Regions from separate parts of the Streptomyces sp. NPDC057099 genome, predicted to be linked through region 3. Evidence: riboswitches for the same ligand, from Rfam matches in the RefSeq annotation. Region 3 holds a riboswitch; each other region holds the start of a gene.
What was found. Region 3 has a riboswitch for thiamine pyrophosphate ahead of thiO (glycine oxidase ThiO). Riboswitches for the same ligand answer to the same signal wherever they lie in the genome.

Region 1 (2,258 bases), on a different contig from region 3:
GCCTGCCAGGTGGTGAACCACAGGACGTGCCGGACGTCGGACTGCGCCAGCACCTCCCCGATCCGCCCGAACCGCCAGGCGCCTTCGACCTTCAGCCCGCGCGCGACGATCGCGGCGACGGGGTAGGCGAAGAACGCCGCGAAGAACGCGACGGGCAGGGCGATGAGCCCGAACCGCGCCGCCGCGCCCCTCGTCCGGCCGGTTACTTCAGTACGAGTGAGGTCCACGACTTGACCCACTGGTCGCGGTGGTCGGCGATCTTCGCCGGGTCCAGGGTCTCGGGATCCTTCGCCTGCGGCCCGAACTTCACGAACTCCGGCGGCACCTGGGCGCCCTCGCGCACCGGGTACACGAACATGTTGAGCGGCATGTCCTCCTGGAACTTCTCGCTGAGCAGGAAGTCGAGGAACGCCTTGCCGCCCTTGCTGTTCTTGGCGTTGCTCAGCAGCCCGGCGTACTCGACCTGCCGGAAGCAGGTGCCCTCGGCGACCCCGGTCGGTGCCGTGTCCGGCTTGGGGTCGGCGAAGATGACCTCGGCGGGCGGCGAGGAGGCGTACGACACGACGAGCGGCCTCTCGCCCTTGGCCTTCTTGCCGCCGGCCGAGCCGGAGAACTCCTCGTTGTAGGCCTGCTCCCAGCCGTCGACGACCTTCACGCCGTTGGCCTTGAGCTTCTTCCAGTAGCTCTCCCACCCGTCGTCGCCGTACTTGGCGGCGGTGCCGAGCAGGAACCCGAGGCCGGGCGAGGAGGCGGAGGCGTTCTCGGTGACGAGCAGGTTCCTGTACTGAGGCTCGACCAGGTCGTCGAAGCTCTTCGGCGGCTCCAGCTTGTGGTCGGCGAAGTACTTCTTGTCGTAGTTGACACAGATGTCGCCGGTGTCGACGGGCGTGACCCGGTGCTGGTCCTGGTCGGCCCGGTACGCGGCCTTGATCTGCTCGGACCCCTTCGCCTCGTACGGCTGGAACAGGCCGTTGTCGAGGGCGCGGGACAGCAGGGTGTTGTCGACGCCGAAGAAGACGTCACCCTGCGGGTTGTCCTTGGTCAGGATCGCCTTGTTCACGGCCTGCCCGGCGTCGCCGTCCTCCAGGACATCGACCTTGTAGCCGGACTGCTTCTCGAAGGCGGCGATGACGCCCTTGGACGCGGCCCACGAGTCATGGCTGACGAGGGTCACGGTCTTGGAGTCGCCGGACCCCTGGCCGCCGCCGGACGACCCGCAGGCGGCGAGCGTGCCGACCATGCCGAGCCCGACGACCACAGCCGTCAGCCGCTTGCTCTTGTTGCTCACTGGATTCCTCCTGGATGACCAGGAGAAGACGCGGCCCCGCCCGGGAACTCAGGAGATCCCGGGCAGGGCGCAACAGCTCGAGTGATGACCGATCTCCCTACCCAGAATGACCTGGGCCAGGTTCGGAGGGTCTGCGGCCGTGTGCCGCACTCTCAGCGCTGTGGCGCTCCCCTGTCGGAATATGCAGGTGTCGGATATGCAGATGTTCTTACGCCGGTCAGACTACCGTTCGGTGGCCGCGAGCTGACCACACGCCCCGTCGATCTCCTGTCCACGGGTGTCCCGGATCGTCACCGGCACACCATGGGCGGCGATGGCCTCCACGAACGCCTTCTCGTCCTCGGGCCGCGAGGCCGTCCACTTGGACCCGGGCGTCGGGTTCAGCGGAATGAGGTTGACGTGCACGGGCTTGCCCTTGAGCAGCCGCCCGAGCCGGTCACCGCGCCAGGCCTGGTCGTTGATGTCCCGGATCAGCGCGTACTCGATGGACAGCCGCCGCCCGGACTTGGCGCTGTACTCGAACCCGGCGTCCAGCACCTCCCGGACCTTCCACCGCGTGTTCACGGGGACGAGGGTGTCGCGCAGCTCGTCGTCGGGCGCGTGCAGCGAGATGGCGAGCCGGCACTTGAAGCCCTCGTCGGCGAACCGATGGATCGCCGGGACGAGACCGACCGTCGAGACGGTGATCCCGCGCTGCGAGAGCCCCAGCCCGTCGGGCTCGGGGTCGGTGAGCCGCCGGATGGACCCGATGACCCGGTTGTAGTTGGCGAGCGGCTCGCCCATGCCCATGAACACGATGTTGCTGAGCCGCGCCGGACCGCCGGGAACCTCCCCGTCCCGCAGCGCCCGCATGCCGTCGACGATCTGGTGCACGATCTCGGCGGTGGACAGATTCCGGTCCAGACCCGCCTGCCCGGTCGCGCAGAACGGGCAGTTCATCCCGCACCCCGCCTGCGAGCTGATGCACATG
Region 2 (2,258 bases), on a different contig from region 3:
AGCCCTCGGCGGTGGAGGTGTCGCCGGTGGGCGGGACCCCTGAGGCGCCGGCCTCCTTGCAGCTGATCTCCACGACCTTGGTGACCGAGGCTTGTTCGGTCTGCCGGTCGAAGCCGACGCCGGTGCGCTCGTGCCCCGGGGCGCCGCCCGGCCACAGCACGACGAGACCGACCAGCACGGCCGCGCCGAACGGGATCAGGATCGCCGCGATGATCTTGCGCAGATGCATGGAGACGGGCGCGGCCGGACCGTGACTGTGCGAGTGCCCGTGTCCGCCGCCTGGCGCGGGACCGGGACCGGGGCCGTGTCCGTGGCCGTCGCCTCCGCCGGTTCCGGAACCGTGCCCGTGGCCGCCTCCGGGGCCCGGACCCTGCCCGTCGCCGGGACCGGCTCCATACCCACCGGCTGAGCCGCCAGCATGGCCGTTGCCCGGCCCGTATCCCCCGGCAGAGCCTGAACCACGCTCACCGCCGACCTCGGCGCCGGGCCCGTAACCCGCCCCGGGCCCATACCCGGCCCCGGGGACGAAATCGTGGCCGTCTCCCCGGCCGTTGCCGTTTCCGGCGCCGGATCCGCGAGGCGGCTCGGGCGGTGGGTAAGGGGGACGCTGCGTCGTGGTCACCGACCGATCATCGCAAGAACGAGGGGGGCCCTCTGTTCACCGCGCCAGAATTGCCGCTAGCGTGGAGGCACCTTTTGTACACGCGGGAGCTCGGAGCACCGGGCTGAGAGGGCGCTGACCTCCGTCCCAGCGATGTTTCACATGAAACATCACCGAAGTCGAGTGATGTTTCACACGGAACGTCGGCAGACGGAAGCCGCTGCGTCGACCGCCGAACCTGTTACCGGGTAATGCCGGCGTAGGGAGTAGGTCTCATGACCGACAAGGACGCACGCACGCCTGCCTCCGTTCAGGACGCACAGTCCCAGGAGGCCGGGAAGTCCATCGGCTGGCACAAGGCGTACGTCGAGGGCACCCGCCCCGACCTGCGCGTGCCGGTTCGTCAGGTGCATCTCACCAATGGCCAGGCGGTCACGCTGTACGACACGTCGGGCCCGTACACCGATCCACTCGTCGACACCGACGTCCGCAGGGGCCTGCCGCCCTTGCGCGAGAACTGGATCATCAGCCGCGGTGACACCGAGGAGTACGCGGGCCGTCCCGTCCGTCCCGAGGACGACGGCATCAAGCACACCTCGCCCCGCGGCGGCCTCCGCAACCTCGACGCCGTCTTCCCCGGCCGCCCGCGCCAGCCGCGTCGCAGCCGGGACGGCCAGGCGGTCACGCAGCTCGCGTACGCCCGTCGGGGCGAGATCACGCCCGAGATGGAGTACGTGGCCATCCGGGAGAACGTCGCGCCCGAGGTGGTCCGCGACGAGATCGCCGCGGGCCGGGCCGTGTTGCCGGCCAACGTCAACCACCCGGAGATCGAGCCGATGATCATCGGCAAGAGGTTCCTGGTGAAGGTCAACGCCAACATCGGCAACTCGGCCGTGACGTCCTCCATCGAGGAGGAGGTCGAGAAGATGACTTGGGCGACCCGCTGGGGCGCCGACACGGTCATGGACCTCTCCACCGGCCGCAACATCCACACCACGCGTGAGTGGGTGCTGCGCAACTCCCCCGTTCCCATCGGCACCGTGCCGCTCTACCAGGCCCTGGAGAAGGTCGACGGCCGCGCCGAGGATCTGACCTGGGAGGTCTACAAGGACACGGTCATCGAACAGGCCGAGCAGGGCGTGGACTACATGACGGTCCACGCGGGGGTGCGCCTGGCCTATGTGCCGCTGACGGCCAACCGCAAGACGGGCATCGTCTCCCGCGGCGGCTCGATCATGGCCGCCTGGTGCCTCGCGCACCACCGGGAGTCGTTCCTTTACGAGAACTTCGAGGAGCTCTGCGAGATCCTCGCCGCGTACGACGTCACGTACTCGCTCGGCGACGGCCTGCGGCCCGGGTCCATCGCGGACGCCAACGACGAGGCGCAGTTCGCGGAACTGCGCACCCTCGGGGAACTCAACCGGATCGCCAAGCGTTTCAACGTACAGACCATGATCGAAGGCCCGGGCCATGTCCCGATGCACAAGATCAAGGAGAACATCGACCTTCAGCAGGAGATCTGCGATGAAGCTCCGTTCTATACGCTCGGCCCGCTGACCACGGACGTCGCGCCGGCGTACGACCACATCACCTCCGGCATCGGTGCCGCGATGATCGCCTGGTGGGGCACGGCCATGCTGTGCTACGTCACACCCAA
Region 3 (2,258 bases):
CCACGCGGTCTCCCTCTGCCAGGGGAGTGGACGGCCACTGCGCGCGCGGGACGACGGTTTCGTTGAGGGCGGCGGCCACTCCGGAGGGCGATGCGGTGAGCGACCTCACGACGGTGTCGAGAGCCGTGCCGGGCCGGACGTCCCGGGGCTCCCCGTTGACGGAGATGTTCATACGGGCTGCTCCGTGAGTGCGGTGGCGGTACTGAAGCGCTTCGGGGTGAAGGGACGGGCCTCCTCGGGGAGTTCGCCCGTCGCCAGGACGTGCGCCATGGCGTCGCCGGTCACCGGTGTGAGCAGGACACCGTTGCGGTAGTGCCCGGTGGCCAGCAGCAGTCCCTCGAGGCCGGTCGGGCCGAGCAGCGGCGCGTTGTCGGGGGACCCGGGCCGCAGCCCGGCCCGGGTCTCGGTGAACGGCAGCTCGGTGACGCCCGGGACCAGCTCGTGCGCGTCGCGCAGCAGCTCGTACACGCCGCCCGCGGTCACGGTGGTGTCCCAGCCCAGTTCCTCGCTGGTCGCCCCGATGACCAGCTCGCCGCTCTCGCGCGGCACCAGATAGACATGGCTGCCGCGCACGACCGCGCGCACGGTCCGGCTCAGGAAGGGCCCGTGCCGCTCCGGCATGGCCAGCCGTACGACCTGCCCCTTCACCGGCCGCACGGGCGGCAGCACGTCCTCCGGGACGCCCGCGAGCCGCCCGCTGAGGCTGCCCCCGGCCAGCACCACCTGCCCGGCGTCCAGCGCGGTCCCGTCGGCCGTGACGACACCCGCGGCCCGGTCCTGTACGACGGTGAGCCGCTCCGCCCACGCCCGGTGGAAGACCACGCCCGCCCGCTCGCACGCCGTCACGAGCGCCCCGGACAGCCGCCGCGGGTCGATCTGGTGGTCGCCGTCGACCCGCAGCCCGCCGCGCACGCCCGGCGCGAGCATCGGCTCCAGGCGACGGCACTCCCGCCCCGACAGCCACTGCGACTCCAGACCGGACTGCTGCTGCAGGGCGTGCAGTTCACGCAGATGGGCCCGGTCGTCGGCGTCCAGGGCCACGGCGAGCGTGCCGCAGCGGCGGTAGCCGAGGTCATGGCCCGTGAGGTCGGTGAGCTCGGCCGCGAAGTCCGGATAGCGCCGGGCGGAGGCGAGGTTCAGCCCGAGCAGGGTCTGCTCTCCGTAGTGCAGTTCCGTGACGGCGGCCAGCATGCCGGCCGCCACCTGAGCGGCCCCGCCGCCCGGCTCGGGATCCACCACGGCCGTGGCCAGCCCGCGTTGTGCGGCCCGCCACGCGGTGACCAGGCCGATGATGCCGCCCCCGATGACGAGGACGTCTGACGTTCGCGTGCGCGACATGGGCGTCCAGCCCCTCCCTTCGCCGGCATGACCCGGATCAGGTTCGTACGGTCGGAGGCCGCCAGCCTCCCTCTCAGCCCGGTGCGTCCGGGCTCCCGCGAGTGCTCTAGGTTGGCCACCCTAGCCCGATGCCGTATGTCGCAGTAAGGGAGCCTCCGTCCATGGCCCGATCCCTCGACGGTCTTCTCCTCGCCCCGGTCGCCGACCAGGCGCCGGGCCAGGTGGGGACCCGCACCCGGTTCACGTACCACGAGAAGGACGGCGAGATCTGGGCCGAGTACACCGGCGGCGACGTCGTACGCGGGCATCTCGTGGGTACCCGGGAAGGTGACCGGCTGGACTTCCGCTACGTACAGCTCAAGGAGGACGGAACCACGTCCTCGGGGCACTGTGTGTCGACGGTCGTGGAGCTGCCCGACGGGCGGGTGCGGCTGGACGAGACGTGGGAATGGGAGTCCCAGCGGGGCAGCGGGACGAGCGTTGTGGAGCAGGTCACTGCGCATGAGCACTGACTGACAGAACGTCAGGTGTCTATGGTGATCAGGTGAGCGAGCAGACACAGGAACCAGGTCCGTCGGCGCCCCGGCGCGTGGTCGTGGCGGGTGCGGGCATGGCCGGTGTGCAGACCGCGGTCGCCCTGCGGGAGCAGGGATTCACCGGCACCGTGATCCTCATCGGCGCCGAACCCCACCAGCCGTATGACCGGCCCCCGTTGTCCAAGGCCGTCCTGCTCGGCAAGGCCGAGGGCTCCGCCTTCGACCTCGACTTCGAGGCCCTCGGCATCGAACTGCGACTCGGCTGCGAGGTGCTGGGCCTGCGCCCCGGCGATCACGAGCTGGACACCGAGGACGGGCCCGTGCCGTACGACGCCCTCGTCGTCGCGACCGGCGCCGAACCGATCCGGCTGCCCGGCGCGGAGG

Region 1: it holds a riboswitch for thiamine pyrophosphate, as region 3 does, so the genes downstream of both, ACFT4A_RS17300 (thiamine ABC transporter substrate binding subunit) here and thiO (glycine oxidase ThiO) in region 3, are expected to answer to the same signal.
Region 2: it holds a riboswitch for thiamine pyrophosphate, as region 3 does, so the genes downstream of both, thiC (phosphomethylpyrimidine synthase ThiC) here and thiO (glycine oxidase ThiO) in region 3, are expected to answer to the same signal.

The regions. Positions count from the first base shown of each region.
Region 1 covers NZ_JBHUTX010000011.1:75,249-77,506, forward strand. The annotation lists gene ACFT4A_RS17295 (ABC transporter permease) at 1-227, opposite strand, end outside; gene ACFT4A_RS17300 (thiamine ABC transporter substrate binding subunit) at 203-1,240, opposite strand; TPP riboswitch at 1,365-1,471, opposite strand; gene rlmN (23S rRNA (adenine(2503)-C(2))-methyltransferase RlmN) at 1,511-2,258, opposite strand, start outside.
Region 2 covers NZ_JBHUTX010000027.1:10,362-12,619, forward strand. The annotation lists gene ACFT4A_RS27480 (YibE/F family protein) at 1-622, opposite strand, end outside; TPP riboswitch at 695-884, shown strand; gene thiC (phosphomethylpyrimidine synthase ThiC) at 877-2,258, shown strand, end outside.
Region 3 covers NZ_JBHUTX010000024.1:50,271-52,528, forward strand. The annotation lists gene thiS (sulfur carrier protein ThiS) at 1-172, opposite strand, end outside; gene thiO (glycine oxidase ThiO) at 169-1,338, opposite strand; TPP riboswitch at 1,336-1,447, opposite strand; gene ACFT4A_RS26160 (hypothetical protein) at 1,500-1,850, shown strand; gene ACFT4A_RS26165 (NAD(P)/FAD-dependent oxidoreductase) at 1,883-2,258, shown strand, end outside.